One region of the Gallintestinimicrobium propionicum genome, then DNA from elsewhere that is predicted to be linked to it. Evidence: predicted binding sites of a transcription regulator. Region 1 holds the regulator's gene; the other holds the start of a gene.
The links. The regulator HrcA, encoded in region 1, represses chaperone genes, less so after heat shock. The targets are predictions, from matches to a motif close to TGTTAGCACTCNNNNNNNNNGAGTGCTAACA.

Region 1 (11,048 bases):
CCTGTACAGCCGGGATACGGGTAGAACCACCGACCAACAGTACCTTGCCAAGCTCGGAAGCGGTAATGCCTGCATCCTTTAATGCGTTCTGAACCGGAATTGCAGTACGCTCTACCAGATCGCTTGTCAGTTCATCAAATTTTGCTCTGGACAGATCCATATCAAAGTGCAGAGGTCCGTTTGCGTTCATGCTGATGAAAGGCAGGTTGATGTTGGTTGTTGTCGCACTGGACAGCTCCTTTTTCGCCTTTTCAGCTGCTTCTTTCAGTCTCTGCATTGCCATCTTATCTTTAGACAGGTCTACGCCCTGCTGAGCCTTAAATTCGGAAACCATCCAATCAATGATCTTGTTATCGAAATCATCGCCGCCCAGATGAGTATCACCATTGGTTGCCAGAACTTCGATAACGCCGTCGCCGATTTCGATGATGGAAACATCGAATGTACCGCCGCCTAAGTCGTATACCATGATCTTCTGTTCTTTTTCGTTGTCAAGTCCGTATGCCAGAGCTGCTGCGGTAGGCTCGTTGATGATACGCTTTACATCGAGGCCTGCGATCTTGCCGGCATCCTTTGTTGCCTGACGCTGAGCATCGTTGAAGTATGCAGGAACAGTGATAACTGCTTCGGATACCTTCTCGCCCAGATAGTTCTCTGCGTCAGCTTTCAGCTTCTGCAGGATCATAGCGGAAATTTCCTGAGGGGAATATTTCTTTCCGTCGATGTCTACCTTGTAGTCCGTACCCATATGTCTCTTAATAGAAGCGATGGTGCGGTCTGCATTGGTAACTGCCTGACGTTTTGCAGGCTCGCCGACCAGTCTCTCACCGGTCTTTGTGAATGCAACTACGGAAGGTGTTGTTCTTGCTCCTTCTGCATTTGCGATAACGGTAGGCTTGCCGCCTTCCATAACTGCTACGCAGCTGTTTGTTGTACCAAGGTCGATACCAATAATCTTACTCATAACTTTTCTCCTTCTGCCTTATCGGCTATCTCAAGCAATGTCTTATGTTCTGTTCAAATCTATGAAAAGCTGCCTGCAGGCTTTTATTCCTGCACAACAGCGACCATGCTGTGACGTACCACGGTGTCCCTGTACATGTAGCCCTTTAAAAGCTCCTGTGCTACAGTTCCGGGTTCCAGCTCATCGTTTTCCACCTGCATCACTGCGTTGTGGAAGTTGGGATCGAACTCTTTGCCGACCGCTTCGATCGGTTTTACACCAAGGTTTTCAAGCTCTGTCAGCAGCTGCCTGTAAACCTTGTTCATACCGTCTACAAAAGGAGCATCCTTTTCGTCTTCCGGTACGGTTGCAAGTCCTCTTTCAAAATTATCTACAACGGGAAGGATCTTTTCGATCACGCTCTTTGCGCCTGTCTCGAACATCGCAGACTTTTCCTTTTCGGAGCGCTTGCGGAAGTTCTCGAACTCAGCCATCTGCCGCATTACCTTATCCTGCAGCTCGTTGATCTGTGCCTTTACGGCATCTTCCTTTTTCTCTTTTTTTCTTCCGGAAAAGAAGCCTTTTTTATCTTTTTCCTCAGAAGCTTCCCCATCTTCCGGGGTTTCTGTATTTTCTGCGGAAGCCTCCGCAGTTTCTTCACATTCTTCCGTATTCCGTTTTTCCTGCGTTTCGGTTTCCGATGTGTCCTGCTTTACTTCCTCTTCCATTCTCTCTTCTGCCACGCCTGTCACCCTTTCTACTTCTTATATAAAGTATCCAACTCGCTCATCAGTGTTTTTAAGGTACCGATGACCTTGTCATAGTCCATTCGTTTGGGGCCGATGATTCCGATTGTACCTCTCATGCCCTCTCCCAGCTCATAGGTTGCAGTTACAACACTGCAATCCTTCATGGATTGAACCGGTGTCTCATTGCCGATATAAACCTGAATACCGGTACCGCTCTCTTCAGAAAGAGAATCCTGAACCAATTCTCCCAATGCTTTCTTTTCTTCGAAAACATTGATCAGCTCACTTGCCTTTTCCCGGTTATCTGTCAGCTCCGGATATTTCAGGATGTTATTGGTTCCGCTGGTATAGATCTTTAAATCCTCATCCGACCGGATCGCTTCGGCAACTGCATCAATCACACCACTTACAATGCCGCTGTGAACGCCTGCCTGCTGCTTCATCGCCGAAATCATTGCAAGATTGATTTCATCAATCGACAGCCCATTCAAATGGGTATTCAACAGGATGTTCAGTTTCAGGAGTGTCGCATCATCCAGATCCTCTTCGACCTGAAGCATCGTGTTCTTGATCACATTGCCTTCTACTACAACAACTGCCAGAAGCTGATGCTCATCTACTTTTGAAAGCTGGATGAATTTCAGCTTATTGCGCTGATACTGGGGTGTGGTGATCATCGCCGCATAATTGGTGTTGGTCGCCAGCACTCTCGCCACTCTCTTTAAGAGAGTGTCCATCTTTTCATCCTTTTCCAGAAGCAGACCTTTTAACTCTTCCACTTCACGTTCCCGCTCACCCAGCATGGTGTCTACATAAAAGCGGTAACCCTTATCAGAAGGAATCCGTCCTGCAGAGGTATGGGGCTGTAAAATGTAGCCCATCTCTTCCAGATCGGACATCTCATTACGGATGGTCGCGGAACTTAAATTCAAATCGGTATACTTGGAAATTGTCCTGCTGCCGACCGGCTCTCCTGTCTCCAGATAGTTCCGAATAACTGCCTGCAGAATTTTCTTTTTCCTTTCATCGAGTTCCACGTTCTCACCTGCTTTCTGATTTGTTAGCACTCAATCAATTGGAGTGCTAACACCTTCTGATGATTACATTACCACTCCCCTATCCTATTGTCAACAGATTTTCCCAAAATACTTGTGAAGATAGTGTGAAAAATAAGCGTGATCGCTTATTTTTCGCACAGCTATTTGTGCCACAGGCGTCACAAAGTAGTTAGGATCGCAGAGCCGAACTGGACGTTCGCCTCGCGATTCCTTCGGCGCAAAGCGCCTGCGGAATGGAGAATTTATGAAAAAAGCAGCCGCACCGGGAAGGATTCGTCCCCGATACGGCTGTTCTTATTTCTGTGTATTATGTACGTTCTGACTCTGCAGCGCCCGCTCAGATTATGGCGACGCCTGCTTTCGATTGCGGTGTCTGCTCAGACACTTAGATTCCGAAGCTTCCGCTCGTTGTACCGTTGATCACATAGTATACTGCGCTCTCTTCCGGCTTTACATACAGCTCAACGCTCTTGAACTCTTCCGGTGCGTTGCCCAGGTCATACTGCCATACATCTTTGGCAATCTCAACCAGTCTCTCAGTTGTGTATTCCTTGCCTGCAAACTGAACGCTTACCTCAGTCTTTACAGCTGCTGCTTTTGTTGCGCGCTTTGCCGGCGCTTTCTTTTCAGCGGTTGCCTTTGCTGTTGTGGTTTTCTTTGCAGCTGTTTTCTTTGCTGCGGGCTTTTCCTCTGCTTTAGCTGCAGCTGTTGCTTCTGCTTCAACTGCTTTTTCTTCTGCCTTTGCTTCAACAGCCTCTGTCTTGGGTTCCTCGGTCTTTACTGCCGCAACAGTCTCAGCTTTTACGGTTTCTTTTTTATTAACGGGTGCCTTTGTTACAGTTTTCTTCACTGTGCTTTTTCTCATAATGATCTCCTCCTTAACACCCAGGTATCCATTCTCCTTGTCATATCATTATCTAGCAATTACCTGAATTTAGTGATTAGTTTACTTCTAAAACCAGATATTGTCAACCTTTCCTCTGTTTTCGCCGAAAAAATTAACGCTTTTTAGAAAATATTTTTACATTTTATTTATTCCGGACATCGGAATTTCGACAAAAAATGTACTTCCGGCTCCAGGCTCACTGGTAAGCCTTACACTGCCCCCATAATACGCCGTGATATGCTTCACAATCGACAGTCCCAGGCCGGTTCCGCCCATTTTTCGGCTTCTTCCCTTGTCCACCCTGAAAAAGCGTTCAAAGACACGTTTCTGATCCTCCGGATCGATTCCTACGCCATCATCCTTTACTTCTATATATACTGCCTCTGGCTCCTGCCAGATTTTTGTCCAGACATGTCCGCCCGGATGGTTGTATTTGATGCCATTGCTGATCAGATTTGATAAAAGCTCCCGCATCTGCTGCAGACTTGCCTGGAGGATCACATTTCCACATGAGCCCGAAATTTCCACCTTACAGGATGCCGCCTGTGGTGTCAGGGATTCCAGGACCTCATCCATCACACTTTTTAAATTTACCTTACTCAGCGTTACCTCCGCATCCTTGCTTTCCAGCCGCGAGATCATCAGGATATCATCGATCAGACTTGTCATATGCTCTGTTTCCTTTAAAATCCTCGCAAGGAAATCCTTCCTGGTCGCCTCATCCTTGACAAAATCCTGACTCAACAGCTCCGCATAGCCCCGCACGGACGTAATCGGCGTTTTAAGCTCATGGGAGGCATTACTGAAAAATTCCTGGCGAATTTTACGGTCCCGCTCCATCTGCACCATCTGCCGTTTGATTTCATCAGAGCGGATATATCCGGAATATCTCGCTGCAACTGCAACGCTTACAACAAACGCAACCATCATTCCGACAAGCAGAAGCGGAAGCACTACGATCATATACCGGAAAAGGCCGGTGTAGGGAATCGACATACGAATAATAGCCTTTCCATCCTCTGAAAGCTTTGCTACATACAGCATCTCCTGACCAAGACTTTCAGAATAACGGGTCGAACTGCCCTCACCCTTTTCAAGTGCCTCCTTTACCTCCTGCCTGTCAAGATGATTTTCCATACCGTCCACATTTTTCAGATCAGAATCAGCAAGCACTGTCCCGTCTTTTGCGATTATCGTAACCCGGACATTCGCATCCAGTGCAGAGGCATGAACCTTCTGTAGCTGCTCCTGCAACGGTTTATCCGTATCGAGTGTGTATTCGACTACGGAAATCGTCTTTTCCATCATCTCCACATTTTCCTGCCGCATCCGGCTTCCAAGAAAAAAAGACGAAACAATACTGCTGATCGCCAGCGCCAATACTAAGATCATGCCAAAGCGGACCAGTACCGGATTTTTTATCATAATTTTTTTCATTTCCCCATTTTTCCTTTTGCTTTCCTATTCCTGAGGCTTCATAAAACGGTAGCCGACACTGCGCACCGTTTTAATGTAGTGTCCCGCCTCTTCCCCCAGCTTCTGGCGAAGGGTTTTGATATGGATATCGAGCGTTCTCGTCTCCACGTCCGCCCGCCAGTCCCAGAGCTTATCCAAAAGCTCATCCCGCGATACCACACGGTTCTGATTTTCTGCCAGATAAACAAGCAGCTCATATTCTTTGTAGGTTAAAAGAACCTCACTTCCATTTACCTTTACCTCCCGCGTTTCCAGATCCAGATGCAGGGCACCGCAGTCGAAAAGCTTCGGCTGTTCCGGTTCCTCCTCTTTAGTACGGCGCAGCAGGGAACGCACCCGTGCCAGCAGCTCCAGCACGCTGAAGGGCTTGGTCATATAGTCGTCTGCGCCCCCATCCAGTCCTGCTACCTTGTCGTATTCCTTATCCTTCGCCGTCAGCACCAGCACCGGAAGCTTTTTCCATGCATCGTTTGCGCGAATTTTACGGATTGCTTCCAGTCCGTCCATTCCCGGCAGCATCAGATCAAAAATCGCCAGCTGGGGAGCCTTTACTTTAAATGCGCCAAGTGCTTCCTCCGCAGTTTCAAATGCCGCAGTCTCATAGCCGGAACCGTTCAGTGCCACCTGAACCAGATTTCTGATATTTTCATCGTCCTCTATAATATAGATCATTCCGGATTCTCCTCCTATATGCATGATACCCGCTGCGCATGTCGTGTACGATGTGCTGCACAGTGTAATCTCAGCTCCGTTCGATAAGCTCTGCCAGGTATCTGTGTGATATGCTCTGCTTTCTCCGCCATACCGTCAGCCTTAGATCCGGATCGCCGGTATCCCGGCCTCAGCTTCTGCCTTTACATAGTCTGCAACATTGACTGCATGGTCAGAAATACGTTCCAGATTGCTTATAATATCCAGGAAGATCACACCGCTCTCCGGGTCACATTTTCCTTTAGAAAGTCTGCGGATATGTTTTTCCCGCATCTCCCCTTCCAGCTGATCCACGCTCTGCTCCAGCACACGGACTGCATTTGCAGACTTAACAGAACCTGTTTCCCTCGATTCTACCGCAATCTGCAAGGACTGCATCGCCTGTGCGGAAATCAGTTCCAGATCCGCTTTTCCCTTTTTGGAAAAACTGCCGGAATTTTTCGATAGCGTCTCCGCCAGCTCTGCGATATTTTCTGCATGATCGCCGGCCCGTTCGATGTCGCTGACCGTATAAAACAGGTTTTTCACCTGCTCCTGCTGCCCCTCTGTCAAGGAAAGATTATCTACCTCTACCAAAAACTCCGTCAGGATTTTTTCCATACTGTTGATATCTTTTTCCCGCTCGTATACCTTCTGCGCCTTCTGCGGATTTTCTTCTGACACGGCCGCAAGCGCAAGCTCCAGGTTCTGGCAGGTCGCATGCCCCATCACAGAAACCTCCTGCACTACCGTTGCCAGCGCAAAGAGCGGATTTCCAAGTACTCTGCTGTCTAAGCGTTTCGCCATCTTTTTTGCTTCGCTGCCTTCGAGTTCTCCTGCTGTCTGGTCGCTGCCAGGCACAAGCTTTCCGGAAATCCATACCAGCTTTTCTGCAAATGGAAGCATCACAACCGTACAGGTAATGTTGAATACTGTGTGGAAAATGGAAATATCTACACTGTTCATCGTAGACGCTCCCCATGCCGGGAAAATCAAAAACAGCACGTACATAGCCACTCCAAACAGCACTGCGCCGATGACATTAAACAAAAGATGAATCACCGCCGCGCGCTTGCCGTTTCTGTCAGAACCAACACCGGACAAAAGCGCTGTCACGCAAGTACCAATATTCTGTCCGAGTGTAATAAACACCGCAGATCTCCAGTTGACGATCCCGTTCATCGCCAGCGTCTGCAAAATACCGACGGAAGCCGAAGAACTCTGGATGATTGCAGTGACAACCGTACCAGTCAGTATCGCCAATACCGGATTTTTACCGAGCACCGTAAAGGCATTGGAAAACACCGGGGAATCCCGATAGGGCTTAATCGCGTCGGACATAAAGGAAAGTCCGATAAACAGGATCGCGAAACCGATCAGGATTTCACCAATTTGCTTCTTTTTCTCTGATTTTGTAAACAGAATAACAAATGCACCGATCCCCAGCAGCAGGGGCGCATAAAATTCCGGGTTCAAAAAACTGCCGAACTCGCTCAGGGATACCAGCCACGCGGTGATCGTTGTTCCGATATTCGCACCCATGATAACGCCGACTGCCTGCGACAGATTCAGCATTCCGGCATTGACAAAGCCAACTACCATAACCGTCGTCGCGGAAGAGCTTTGAATCACTGCCGTGACGAGGGTTCCTACCAGGATTGCCATCAGCCTGTTCTGTGTCAGAAAGCTCATCAGCCGCTGCATCTTTCCGCCCGCAAAATGCTGCAGGCCGTTCGCCATTACATGCATGCCGTACAGAAACATCCCCAGGCCGCCGATAAATGAAAACAATACCGAAATTCCTTCCAGTTGCATAACTCTCTCCTTTTTGATCTGATCTTCATTTCCAGCCCATTGTAACAGGCGTCCGTAAAATCTGCCCACCGTTTTTGTAAAATTCATGTAAAATTTTTTACATTTCCCGGCAAGATGTGACTCTTACGAGCATGTATTCTATTATCAGGAACAAAAAAAGGGACTGTCGCACCGGACAGTCCACAATTCAGATCAGTTTCTACCAATTGCCCGCCGCAAAGCAGCTTTTGCAATCTTTTATTCATGACAATAGAATGTTCGCAGAGCGTGCATTCTATTATTTAATTACAAAGAAATACAGAAGCACAAGGATACCTAGTACGATTCGATACCAGCCAAACACCTTGAAGTCATGTTTTTTGATGTAGCCCATCAGGAAGCGAATCACAAGCACGGATACAATAAAAGCAATTGCCATGCCAACCAGCAGGATCACTGCCTCCGCCATTGAAAAAGCAAAGCCGAAGCGGATCACCTTTAACAGGCTCGCCCCCAACATAACCGGGATCGCCAGAAAGAACGTGAACTCCGCTGCAACGGTTCTGGAAACACCGATCATCAGGCCGCCCAGAATGGTTGCTCCGGAACGGGAGGTTCCGGGAAAGATTGCCGCAATCAGCTGGAACAGACCGATGATAATCGCATCCTTATAGGTAAGCTGTGCCAGACTGCGGACTCTTGCACGTTTTCCTTTATGACCATTTTCTACAAGGATAAATCCGATACCGAACAGGATCAGCATCACTGCAACCGTAATCGGGTTGTAAAGATATTTTTCAAGGATATCGTCGAACAGCAGACCGACTACTGCCGCCGGAATGCAGGCAACAATGATCTTGAACCACATTTTCATGATGTCCTTTTTCACAATGCCGTTTGTTTTGGACCTTCCGGTAAAATTAAACGGCCAGATCTGTTTCCAGAACAGCAGCACAACCGCTAAAATCGCGCCCAGCTGGATGACAACCAGGAACATATCCCAGAATTCCTCTGAAACGTTCATATGAACGAACTCATTTAACAGAATCATATGACCTGTGCTGCTGACGGGCAGCCACTCGGTGATGCCCTCTACGATTCCGAACAGAATCGCCTTTAAAATTTCAATAAATGATAACATTTTCTGCCTCCTTTATTTTTCCAGAAAAGCGATCAGCTCTTCCTTGCGGCGCGCTGCTTCCTGATATCCTTCTTCATAAAGCGCGCGCAGCTTTTTCCTGTTTTTTTCGATGCGTCCCACTTCATTTGGGTGGGATGGCTGAATCAAAAACGCAGTGCCATTTTTTACCTCCGCTTCCAGATAATCCAGCTGCTGGTTATAGGCTGCTGCGCGGTTTGCCATCAGCTCGTATACCTTCGGATATTTCGCATATCTGGCTTTGATCAGTTCCAGATGCTTCGGCTGGACACGACGATAGCCCGTCTCTTTTGTCATCACAACGACATTTTTGCGGCATCCGTCCGTCACGGCATGCAGCAGTGGAATAGAATCCGCAAGTCCGCCATCTAAGTACAGCTTTCCGTTAATCTCTACCGGCCTTGACACAAGCGGCATCGATGCCGATGCGCGCACTGCATCGATATTCCTGTGCATATTCTTCATCGGAAGATACTCGGCCAGTCCGGTTTCAATGTTGGTTACGACCGCGTATCCTTTACTCGGATTTTTATCAAACGTCTCGTAGTCGAACGGATTTAAGCGCTCCGGGATATCGTGATAACACATCTGGACATTGAAATAATCGCCGGTCCTTAACAAGCTCGAAAGTCCCCAATAGTTTTTATCCTCAAGATAGTCGGTAAAAACGCTGTATTGTCTGCCTTTTTGTCTGGAAAGATAACTGCACAGGCAGCACGCTCCCGCCGAAACGCCGTAGCATTTGGCAAAGTCGATTCCTGCATCCAGAAAAAAATCCAGCACGCCGGCGGTGTAAACGCCCTTCATCGCGCCGCCCTCCAGCACCAATCCCGCCTGATACATCATAGATATGCGCCTCCTTGCTGCAAAACTCCTGCTGTCTCATTTGTCGTTTCACTCATTTTATGATATCAGGGCTTTCCATTCAACCATAGATTTCTTTCATCATTTTGCGCAGCACCGGCAGGGAACGCTCCACCTTCTCTGTATCGATGCAATATGCCATGCGGAAATATCCGGGACAACCGAACGAATCCGCCGGAACGAGCACCAGATCGTACTGCAGCGCTTTCTGACAAAATGCCGCCGCGTCTGCTTCCGGGGCTTTCGGGAAGATGTAAAAGGTTCCTTCCGGCTTCACAACCTCGAAGCCACAGTCCGTCAGGCATTCGTAGAGCAGGTTGCGGTTCTTTTCATAGACGGAGAAATCGGAGGTCAGGTCGAGCACCTTCGATACCGCCAGCTGCATCAGGGACGTCGGGCAGTTATGGCCGATTCCCCTCGAAATCTGTCCGCACATATTTACGATCTCCGCCGCATACGGACACGCCGGATTGACCGCCAGATAGCCGATTCTCTCGCCCGGCAGCGACAGCGCCTTGGAAAAAGAGTAGCAGCTGATCGTATTGGCATAAAATTTCGATACATACGGCTGCTGTTTGCCGTCAAATACGATTTCCCGATACGGTTCATCCGAAATCAGGAAAATATCATGCCCGTATTGTTCTGCTTTTCTCGTCAGAACCTGCGCCAGCTTCGTCAACGTCTCCGCCGAATAAACTGCGCCGGACGGATTGTTCGGTGTATTCACCAACACTGCCGCAACCCTCGGTCCCAACATTTCTTCAAACGCTTCGAAATTGATCTGGAAGCTCTTCGTGTCCGCCGGAACAACCTTTAAAACGGCTCCGGTCAGATCTACATATGGATGATATTCCGGAAAAAACGGAGCAAAGGTCAGCACTTCATCCCCCGGCACAGTCACTGCACGCAGCGCATGCGCGATTGCCGCCGCTGCTGCGGAAACCGGGAAAATATGCTCCGGTCCGTAGTTCATGTCAAATCTGCAGTTTAAGGACTCCGCAATCGCCGTCTTTACAGACGGGATACCGAGCGTCGGGCTGTAGCCGTGCAGGGTCATCGGATCTTCCTTCTCAATCAGGTCCAGCAGTGCCTGCTTAAACTCTGCCGGTGCCGGTACGGACGGATTTCCCAGGCTGTAATCGAATACATTCTCTGCACCAATTATCTGCGCCCGCTTCGTCGCCTTCTCGGACAACTGCCGGATCACTGACTTTGCATCCAGCATTTTTCGATATTGTTCTGCAATCATAGTATTATCCTTCTTTTCTGCATCTTTGTGAGTTTGAAATCTGTCCATATTCTATCACACTATTTTTGACAGTTCCACTTTTTCTTCCACAGGGCATATGTTATACTGAAAAAAGAATGGATATAAACGTTTTTCAGCTGTCAAAACCACGGTGCAGTTCCTGCTTTCCGGCAAACGCAC
Region 2 (11,048 bases), on a different contig from region 1:
GGAATATATCATCGTCCACGACGGTCTTCCCGACGATTCCAGCGCTCCAAACTACTATGTCCGCTATAAAGACTATATCAAAAACGTCGCTTCTTCCGAAATCTATGCAACCTGGCCGGAGAGCACTATCTACGCCAACATCCTCGTCATTCAGTCCTTTACCCTGAATCGTGTATACACAGAATGGTATCGTGCAAAGGGCTATTCCTTTACCATCACCTCTTCCACCGCCTACGACCAGAAATTCATCTACGGCAGAAATATCTACAGCAACATCGACCGCCTCGTGGACTCCATTTTTGCAAATTATCTCTCCCGCCCCGGCGTGCGGCAGCCGATCTTTACCAGCTATTGCGACGGAAACCGCGTCAACTGTCAGGGTCTCTCCCAGTGGGGCTCCAAATATCTCGGTGACCAGGGCTACAGCGCGATTGAGATCATCCGCTACTATTACGGCAACGACATGTATATCAACGCAGCCCAAGCCATCAGCGGCGTCCCATCCTCCTGGCCTGGTTATGACCTGACAATCGGTGCATCCGGCACAAAGGTTCGACAGATGCAGGAGCAGTTAAACCGCATTGCACAGAACTACCCTGCTATCCCGAAAACCTCTGCCGACGGTATCTTCGGTTCCCAGACCGCTGCCCAGGTGCGGGCTTTTCAGCGTATCTTCAATCTCCCGGCAACCGGAATCGTGGATTATCCGACCTGGTATCAGATTTCAAACATTTATGTGGCGGTCAGCCGTATCGCAGAGCCAGGGACGTAATGGCAGGATTTTCCGCCTGCGGCGGGTCGCGCAAGCGACATTCTTCCATTCCGCTGCAGTGCGATCCGCGCGGAGCGTTTTTATCGTATGGAAACGAAGTTTCCTATACGATAATAAAGAATGTGCCTTGGCACATTCTCGCGCCGAGGCGCGGTTGCTTTAGCAACCATCTACCCTTGCGCCGAGTGCGCATCCTCGCGGAGCGTTTTTATCGTATGGAAACGAAGTTTCCCATACGATAAAAAGACCGCAGACAGGAATTGTATATTCATCCTGCATGCGGTCTTCGCATTTACTAGTACAGCGTTTCGTAAATAACGATGTACTAGTTTTCTCTGATGAGTTATTTGCAGCAACGCTCTTTTCACAGCCTGCGCGTTTATTTTGCAAGCAGCAGCATAATGTCATTGGAGCGCGCTACAAACTTGGTCATCGCTTCTGGAGAAAGCGGTGCGTTCTGGAGCTTCGCCAGATCATAGAGCTGTTCGCAGATCATCTGGGTGTTTGCATCGTCTTCGTGCTCCGTAATGTAGGTTACGAGCGGATGGTTTGCATTCAATACCAGCGTCTCGCCCTCTGCACCGAACATGCTCATATCCATGCCGCCGCCATACATCTTCATCATATCCTGCATTCTTCTGCTCTCTTCGGAAACCGTCAGAACAGAGGATACCTTTTTATTCTTGAGCTTTTCGATCTTTACCTTGATCTTGTCGTTTTTCAGTGCTTTCTGAACCAGCTTTTCAACCTTTTCCGCCTGCGCGTTTAATTCTTCCTGCGTCTTCTTGCTGGTCTTTGTCTTAAACGCATCGGTTAAGTCAGCATCGATTCTTGCAAAATGAATCCCCTCATTCTTTGCTTCCAGCTGAGAGATAAAAGGCTGGTCGATCCGGTCGGTCAGCATAACGGCATCCATTTTGGCAGCCTTGAACATGTTGATGTACTGGCTCTGCTGTTTTTCATCTGTTACATAGTAGATGGTCTTGTCTTTCTTCTCTTCCTCAGCGGAATCTTCGCTCTTGTCCTCTACGACTTCTGCTTCTACCTTTTCGCCGTTCTCATCCACAGCACCCTCCTGTGTCTCATCCGGGTCAGTCTTATTGACTTCCAGGCACTCGGGCAGGGTCATATATTTGCCGTCCAGATTCTTGAAGAGGATGTAATCCGTCATTTTCTCGCAGAATTTTTCGTCCTTTAAGCAGCCGAATTTGATAAACGGAGCGATATCATCCCAGTATTTCTCGTATTCCTCCTTCTGGGTCTTGCACATGCCGGACAGCTTATCCGCAACCTTTTTGGTAATATAATCGGAAATTTTCTTTACAAAGCCATCGTTCTGCAGCGCGCTTCTGGACACGTTCAGCGGCAGATCAGGACAATCAATGACGCCCTTTAACAGCAGCAAAAATTCCGGAATTACTTCTTTAATATTATCGGCAATAAATACCTGATTGTTGTACAGCTTGATGACGCCCTCGATGGATTCGTATTCCATGTTGATCTTCGGGAAGTAAAGGATACCCTTTAAGTTGAACGGATAATCCATGTTCAGATGAATCCAGAACAGAGGCTCCTTGTAATCCATAAATACCTTGCGGTAGAAATCAATGTACTCTTCCTTTGTGCATTCACTGGGGTTCTTCGTCCAGAGCGGGTGAGTATCGTTGATCAGTTCCGGACGCTTTGTAATTTTGAGCTTATCCGGATCTTCTTCCTTTTCTTTCTTCACTTCTTCGATCACATGATCGCTGTCGAGCTTCTCACTCGCAAGAATCGTCTGTGTCTCAGGTGTATTGGCTCTGGAAACGTAAATTTCCACAGGCATGAAGGAACAATACTTTTTGATCACTTCGGTTGCCTTATACTCGTTGCAGAACTGCAGGCAGTCCTCGTTTAAGAACAGGGTAATGCAGGTACCGACTTCTGTGCGGGTACCATCCTGCATGTCATATTCTGTGCCGCCGTCGCACTCCCAGTGAACCGGCTTTGCATCCTTCTGCCAGGAAAGGGTATCGATATGCACCTCATCTGCTACCATAAATGCGGAATAGAAGCCCAGGCCGAAATGACCGATGATCTGGTCGTCGTTTGTCTTATCTTTATATTTTGCGATAAAATCTGTCGCGCCGGAAAATGCGATCTGGTTAATGTATTCCTCCACCTCATCCGCAGTCATGCCGACACCGTTATCGATAAACTGGATGGTCTTTGCATCCGGATCAACGATAACATCCACTCTGGGCTTGTAGCCTTCCGGAAGCTCGTATTCTCCCATCATATCCAGCTTCTTTAACTTCGTAATGGCATCGCAGCCGTTGGAAATCAGCTCTCTGTAAAAAATGTCATGATCCGAATATAACCACTTTTTAATAATCGGAAAAATATTGTCGCTGTTAATTGATAATGCTCCGTGCTTTTCAGCCATGAAATATCACGATCCTTTCTTTCTCAGTTCGTTTTCAGATGCCTGGAGAAGCTTTCCTCCAAGCTTTATCCATAGTGTAGTCCTGTCGTTTCAAAAAGTCAATAAAAAATTAGCACTCATTTTGACTGAGTGCTAATAATTCTTTGAAAGCCCGCATGGTTGCCGCGTTTCCCGCAATTCTAAATTTTTCATAAACAGGGTACAGCACACTGTCGGGCAGTTTTCATAAGCTGAAACGCAGCGTCCGACAGGGCAGTTTTCATAAGCCGGAAGCGCGACGTCCTGCCGGAATGCCCAGCTATTCCTGCTCACTCCTGATGCTGGAAATACATCTGGTATACTTCAAAAAAGCTGGAAGTTTTGACATCGTCCTGATGAATCATCGTGACGGAATTCCAGAGTTCCTCGTTGAGCTGACGTACCAATGTCTGCTCAAACGCCGTATATTCCGTATCGAATGCCTCGCTCTGGCGCTGTTTTACTATTTTTTCCTTATTCGCTTTGGTCTGCGCCTCGTCGAACGTGCTGATACATTTTAAAATATAGTAACTTCCGTCTGATTCCACCACGTCACTGATCTCGTCCTTGCCGAGGTTAAACGCCGCCTTTTCCAGTGCTTCCGAAACCTCGCCTTTTCCAAACGACTGCGTCACCGTTTGGTCCTCGCTCTCTGCCTGCGCAAGCGTCTCAAAATCCACGCCTTCTTCCTTTGCCTTGCCAAGCACCTGGGAAGCTTTGGCAGAATCGCTGACCCTGATCATATCTACCGTGATGGTGCGCGCTTCATCGTCACTGACCTCCGGATTGACATTTTCTACAATCGTCTGATAAACCTTTTCTGCAAGCGCATACTCTTCATACATCTTCGTAATCAGATCCTGCGTCACGTTGAGTGCCGTCACTTCCGCGCTGTTCAAGGAAGTAAAATATTCCCTGCCCGCCGCTGCCGCACGCTCCTTTTCCTTATCATCCAGCGTCACTTCTTTTTTCTGGGCGAGCAGATTCATCACCTTGATTCTCGCCAGCTGTGTCAACACCTGTTCCCGTTCCTCCTGCTCCAGCGAAAGCTGTCCGTCGGAAGCGTTCCAGATCTGGCTTCCATAGACGGATTCATACTGATTCTGCATGTTCGTCAGATATACCATCACCTCCGGCAGCACACAAGACGCACTCGAAATCCGGAATACCTCGTTCTTTTTCAGACCCGCCGTCAGAACGACCTTCGTATTTTTCCCGCAGCCTGCCAGCGCAGAAATCATCATAACAGCCGCGCCCAGAAGCGCTGCAGCTTTACAAAATTTTGTTTTTTTATTTATCATCAATTTCTCAACTTTCTATTTTTATATTTTTATAGGAAAAAGAATGTGCTTTGGCACATTCTCGCGCTGAGGCGCAGTTGCTCCGGCAACCATCTACCCTTGCGCCGAGTGCGCATCCTCGCGGAGCGTTACTTATCGTATGGAAACGAAGTTTCCTATACGATAAAAGAATGTGCCTTGGCACATTCTCGCGCCGAGGCGCAGTTGCTTTGGCAGCCATCTACCCTTGCACCGAGCGCGCATCCTCGTAGAGCGTTACTTATCGTATGGAAACGAAGTTTCCTATACAACAATAGAATGCATGCTCTGTGAGCATTCTATTGTCATGAATAAATAAAGACCACAGCAAAAGCCGTGGTCTTTATTATAACGATCTTCCATCGAGAAGTCAACGCGCGACAGCGCACTCTGAAAAGTTTAAAACATTTTTCAAACTTTCCTCTCGATAAAAACTCCCATATGCGGGAGCAGGATTTTGCTGTCCAAATCCTGGTACAGTTCGGGATTCTGGAAATAGCGTGTTCCGGGTTCATCGATTCTGCACGGATAGGAGCTGTGGTTGACGATGACCGTACCGTTTTCAAATTCTGCGCGCTCAACGCCCTTTTTCCGGGTCAGTGTCGTGCCGAATTTTTCTTCCAGAAGCATCCCTACGGGATCTTTTTTCAGCATGGTCAAAGGGTACAGCTCGTTATTGCGCTGCGTCAGCGGAACGTGCGGTGCGATTCTGCCGGTGTATTCAAAGCCGTAGAAAAATCCGATTTCGCAAACGGTTCCCTTCCCAAATGTGCGCTTGACAATCGCAGGCTTTTCGTCCGTTTCCCAGACTGCGAGCACGTCGGCGTTTTCCTCCTCGAAGCTGCCAAACTGCGTTCCGGTCAGCATTCCCTTTTCGCCGCTGCACTCAAACGCATCCTTTTCATGAGAAAGACAGCGGCTGCCAACGCTCGCCCGTGCAAGCAAATCCATCGGTCCGTGCAGCAGCATTCCGCCATTTTTTACCCATGCTGCAATGCCCTGCTCCAGTTCAGAATCCGGGGCAAGCGCATAGCAGTCGTTTGCCGCGAGCACGAGCACCTCGTACTGATCTGCTGTCTGATCCTTGAAAATGCTGCCATCTACAACGTCAACGTCGATCTGCCAGTCCTCCAGAGCCTTATACCAGCCCAGAAGATCCAGCCGCCTGTCATGATTGTGCTCCGTGTCAAACGTCTCTGCAAGCGCCATCGCAGACGGGAACAGCACTGCTGCCTTTGCAGCTTTTCTCACTCCGAGCCTCAAAACAACCTCTTTCCACCAGCGGTTGCCTTCTTCTAAAGACCTGCAGAATGCTTCCGGCATCCGGTGTAACACGCCGCCGTCGTCTAACCCGCACATGCCGTAAGACGCATATCCGGAAGCGCCGGACGCCGCCATCGAGGCGACCGCCTCACACGGAGAAATCCACGCATATAGGTCATTATAAACAAATCTTCCCCAGTAAATGCCGCCGACAAAGGATCTGCCACGATTCATATTCCGCATCATACTGTGTTGACATGCTGTCACATAGCAGTCCGGGTCACCGTTTGGAAGCACCGGCACAGAAATAAAATGCGCCGCATCCACATACGGGGCAATCCGGTAAAAATCAGCGCCTCGCACCGCCGTATCCCACAGATCAGAAAGCCCTGCACCGGTTAAAAAGCTTCCATCCACGTTCAAAAAATATCCCCACTGGCTCAAATCCGGGCACAGATACAGCTGCGGATCAAGTGCATGGAGCTTTTTCTGCATCGCTTCAAAATAAAACACCAGCTCGTCGCTTTTCCAGCGCTGGTTGTCCATCCATACGCGGCATTTTTCGTCCCGGTCTTCCAGCTCTTTTTCCGAAAAACCATTTTTTCCAGGATAACGCAGTTCAAACCAGTATTGCTCGGGTTCGATCGTTTCAAAGCTGTTTGCTTCCGTTTTGTAGAAGTGGTTAAAGGTTTTAATATCTCCGTTATAACGTTTTTCAAGCCAGCTGCGATAGCGCTTTTTTCCATCCTCATCGAAGCTCGGTGCAACGACCGGGTCCCACATGCTGCACAGCGGTTTTTTTTCTTCCCCGTCCACTTCGATCCGGGTCATATTTTCACCGTACATCTCTAAAAGCTGTGAAACGTGCTCCGTCATCGTCTCCTGCGCTTTCTCCGACCAATAACGATACCAGCGACCGTCATTGCCTTTTGCCGTCACAACAGATTCCCCGAACACCGGCGGGCTAAAGCGAACATTCGGATACAGGTTATCTGCATTCAGATAAATTGCCAGAAATGTATGGCTCATCCCCTGCTTTTTGATCTGCTCCATCATAAACTCCTGCATGCCGACATACTGGCTCGCAGGCTTTCCCTCATAGCGTTCCCGAAAATCCTCCCAGTCCTTGGAATCGAGCAAAACACTGTTGAAGCCGAGCTTTTTTAACAGCTCCATCCCCTCTGCGACAAACGCCTGATCGTCATACGCCGGTCGGTAAAAATTGCCGAACCAGACGTTTAAGTACGGCGCTCCGCTCTTTTTTTCAGAAATCATATACCCTCCTTTTCTGCCGTAAATGCAGCAGTCTTTCCTCTGATAACGCTTTTATCTGAATGCTGCCTTCTTGTCCAAATGCTTTACAGCTTCAGGTCATCTTCTTTGATCCAGCCGATTTTTCTTAAAATCTGTCCAAACACCAGGCTCAGCACCGCCGGAAGCACGAAGCAGATCAAGATCATGCCGATCCAGTCAAACGCTGTAATCTGACTCCGACTGCCCGCTGCAATTTCTTCCAGCCAGCCGGTATAAACGCCGATCTGTCCCACCAGTCCGCAGGTTCCCATTCCGGAGGAAACTGCGGGTCCGTTCATCTGAAGCCGGAACAGACAGGTCGCAATCGGTCCGGTGATGGCTGCCGCCAGCGTCGGTGGAATCCAGATGCGCGGATTTTTTACGATATTGCCCATCTGCAGCATACTTGTGCCCAATCCCTGGGAAATTAGTCCGCTCCACTTGTTTTCTTTGAAACTCATCGCCGCAAAGCCGACCATCTGCGCACAGCAGCCCGCAACTGCCGCGCCCCCGGCAAGCCCGGTTAAGTTCAGCGCCGCGCAGATTGCTGCAGAGCTGATCGGCAGCGTCAGCGCAACACCTACAATAACCGATACCAAAATACCCATAAAGAACGGCTGCAGCTCCGTCGCCCACATGATCAGGCTTCCGACTGCGCTCGCAGCAGCTCCGATTGTCGGCGCACACCACATCGACAGCAGCACTCCGGAAAGGATTGTCACCAGAGGCGTGACTAAAATATCAATCTTCGTTTCCTTGGAAACCGCCTTGCCGCATTCCGCCGCCACAATCGCAACGATCAAAACTGCAAGCGGTCCGCCCGCCCCGCCCAGCGAATTGGCTGCCGCCCCGACTGCAAGCAGGGAAAATAATACCAGTTGCGGTGCCTGCAGTGCATAGCCGATCGAAATTGCCATCGCCGGTCCGGCCACGCTTTTTGCAAAGCCTCCGGCGTCCACCAGCACCTGACTTCCGATCTGCTCTCCCAGCGTTCCGATAATTGTACCGATCAAAAGCGATGCAAACAATCCCTGCGCCATCGCGCCCAACGCGTCGATTCCATAACGTTTTGCCGAAAAAATAATGTTTTTCCGTTTCAGGAAACGCTGCAGCGCATTTCCGGTTTCTGTCTGTTGTACTTTCTCACTCATCTCTCATCCCTCATGTCTCCGGATTTTTCATCCAATTTCTGCCGGCACTCTTTCCCGGAAGGGTGCCACAGTAGTATCTTTTTCATCTTACCACATCTGTAGTTTTTCTAACAGCATAAAAGGCTTTCTTCTTCTGTAAAAAATGAGCTGTTTTCCCTATTTTCATCCATTTTATTTTCTGCTATGATACAGAAGGTTTTTTATTTTCCGCAGATTTTTCCAATATTTCAGGAGGCGCATGATTTTTTCGTGAACACAAAAAAACAAACAGCAACACAACATCTTTTCACCAATAAACAGCTTCGGACGCTGCTTGTCCCCATCATGGTCGAGCAGCTTCTGTCTTCCCTAATGGGAACCGCCGACACGATGATGGTCAGCAACGTCGGCTCCGCTGCAATTTCCGCAGTTTCTCTCGTTGATGCAATCAACATTTTAGTGATTCAGGCGCTCTCCGCGCTGGCGGCAGGCGGTGCGATCCTCTGCTCCCAGTACCTCGGCAGTCAGAACCTGAAAAAGGCGAAGCGTTCCGCAGAGCAGGTGCTTTTCGTTATGCTCGTCCTTTCCTGTTCGCTGTCGCTTTTATGCCTGATCTTCCGTTTTCCGCTGCTTCGTCTGATTTTCGGCACTGTAGACACGGACGTTATGGCAAACTCCCAGATTTACTTTTTCTTCACACTTTTGTCGTTCCCATTCATCGGTCTATACGATGCAGGTGCTTCCATTTTGCGTGCACAAAACAACACCAAAGGTCCTATGACGATTTCCATCCTTTCCAACTTCTTAAATATCGGAGGAAATGCGATCCTGATCTTCGTCTTTGGCATGGGCGTCGCCGGCGCGGCAATTTCCACCCTGGTTTCCCGTATTTTCTGTGCGATCGTCGTGATCTGGCAGCTGAGAAACCCTGCAGAACAGATTTATGTACGCAACTACTTTTCTATCCGTCCGGACTGGTCTTTGATCAAACGCGTTTTATTCATCGGCATTCCATCCGGAATTGAGAACAGCATGTTCCAGTTCGGTAAGCTCGCCATTCAGTCAACCGTCTCCACTCTCGGTACGGTTGCCATCGCCGCGCAGGCAATGACCAGTATCCTGGAGGCGTTAAACGGAATCGCCGCCATGGGTGTCGGCATCGGACTGATGACCGTCGTCGGTCAGTGTATCGGTGCAAAACGGAAAGATGAAGCGATTTATTACATCAAAAGGCTGTCCTGGCTTTCGGAAATCGTCATCCTCATCTCCTGTGCCGTCGTCTATCTGCTCGCAAAGCCTGTCACCATCCTCGGCGGCATGGAAGCAGAAAGCGCCCGCCTCTGCCTGCAGATGGTCGCATTTATTACCATCACCAAACCGATTTCGTGGGTGCTTTCCTTTATTCCCGCCTACGGCATGCGCGCAGCCGGCGATGTGAAATTTTCCATGATTACCTCCTGTGCCAGCATGTGGCTGTGCCGGGTAAGCCTGTGCATCTTTTTATGCCGCTTCTGTGGCTTCGGTCCCATCGCGGTTTGGATCGGCATGTTCGCAGACTGGAGCGTGCGTGCGGTCGTTTTCATGCTCCGCTTCCACTCCCGCAAGTGGCTCCAGCACCATGTGATCGACTAAGTTCACCCGTGCCTTTTTGCAGACTGATTTTCCTGCTCGCAGGAAAATCAGTCTGTAAGAAGGCACGAGGGGAGCGCCATTTCATGAGCAAAAGAAGCTGCGAAGCAGCGGGGAGCAGCGAAGCTGCGATTTTGCGAATGGCGCGGGTGAACGGCATCGTTTCAACAACATTCACCCGCAGCATTTCGCAGACTGATTTCCTGCGAGCGGGAAAATTATAAAAGCGAACCGATCCATCCAATCAGTCCAAGCACCCAGCTGACGAAAATTCCATACAAAATAACCGGTCCGGCGATCGTAAAAATTTTGCAGCCGATTCCGAATACCTGTCCCTCCTTCTGAAATTCAATCGCCGGGGCGGCTACGGAATTGGCAAAACCGGTAATCGGAACCAGCGCCCCCGCCCCGCCCCACTTTACCAGAGACGGATAAATGTTAAAGCCGGTCAGAAGTGCGCTCGCCAGAACAAGCAGAATCGCGCACACGCTTCCTGCTGCCGCATCGTCCAATCCGTTTGACTTCGCAACGTTCAAAATAATCTGTCCTACCGTGCAGATTATACCGCCCGTCACAAATGCATGCAGCATCTGCAATGCAAGATTGTGTGTCGGCGTCACCTGTTTGACATATTTTTCATACTGTTTCTGAAAAGACTGGTCTGCCTGATACTTTTCCATATGCTGTTCCTTTCCGAATCTGCTGCACGATTCACCGTTTGTAACGGAGTTTTTACCGAAAAATAGGATGCCAGAAATACAACAGGCTTCCAACCGCTTTTCCCATCGCAATGGAAATCACCATCAGCCCGAGTCCGTGCCGAAAACCGATCCGACGCGTCAGAATCGGAATGGAGTCCAGCATTTCTGCAATTGCAAGTGCCAGACAGCCGACGAAAATTCCGGCAAACAGACCGGTCAGGGCTTCCGCCGTCAGAACCAGCCACTCAAAAGCTGCTCCCGCTTCCAACCTTTTCTGCAACCATTCCCTGCCAAAAATTACTGCACCCGGAAATACACTTGCCAGACAGCCGACGAGCGTTCCAAAGACAACCATTTCCTCGTACAGAAAAATTTTTTCCCCCGTGTGGGTCTTTCCTGCAAAGCGTGGCACAAGTCCTACCGAAAGCAGCACCGTAAAAACGCCTGCCGAAACGAGAATGCCTGCGCCCAGTCCAACAACCACCGGCAAAAGCTTCG

Region 2: a site for HrcA is predicted at 3,305-3,335, ahead of htpG (molecular chaperone HtpG). Genes of this name have one in related genera too.

What each region holds. Positions count from the first base shown of each region.
Region 1 is NZ_JAOQJY010000027.1:10,893-21,940, reverse strand. Features, by position in the region: gene dnaK (molecular chaperone DnaK) at 1-964, opposite strand, end outside; gene grpE (nucleotide exchange factor GrpE) at 1,048-1,671, opposite strand; gene hrcA (heat-inducible transcriptional repressor HrcA) at 1,701-2,729, opposite strand; gene OCV62_RS15815 (DUF6465 family protein) at 3,136-3,615, opposite strand; gene OCV62_RS15810 (sensor histidine kinase) at 3,772-5,073, opposite strand; gene OCV62_RS15805 (response regulator transcription factor) at 5,098-5,784, opposite strand; gene OCV62_RS15800 (Na/Pi cotransporter family protein) at 5,926-7,617, opposite strand; gene OCV62_RS15795 (undecaprenyl-diphosphate phosphatase) at 7,895-8,737, opposite strand; gene OCV62_RS18190 (patatin-like phospholipase family protein) at 8,750-9,601, opposite strand; gene OCV62_RS15785 (pyridoxal phosphate-dependent aminotransferase) at 9,681-10,868, opposite strand.
Region 2 is NZ_JAOQJY010000008.1:29,951-40,998, forward strand. Features, by position in the region: gene OCV62_RS07635 (peptidoglycan-binding protein) at 1-772, shown strand, start outside; gene htpG (molecular chaperone HtpG) at 1,152-3,197, opposite strand; gene OCV62_RS07645 (peptidyl-prolyl cis-trans isomerase) at 3,506-4,516, opposite strand; gene OCV62_RS07650 (alpha-amylase family protein) at 4,946-7,072, opposite strand; gene OCV62_RS07655 (PTS sugar transporter subunit IIC) at 7,156-8,241, opposite strand; gene OCV62_RS07660 (MATE family efflux transporter) at 8,389-9,852, shown strand; gene OCV62_RS07665 (hypothetical protein) at 9,936-10,073, shown strand; gene OCV62_RS07670 (SpoVA/SpoVAEb family sporulation membrane protein) at 10,068-10,529, opposite strand; gene OCV62_RS07675 (stage V sporulation protein AB) at 10,582-11,048, opposite strand, start outside.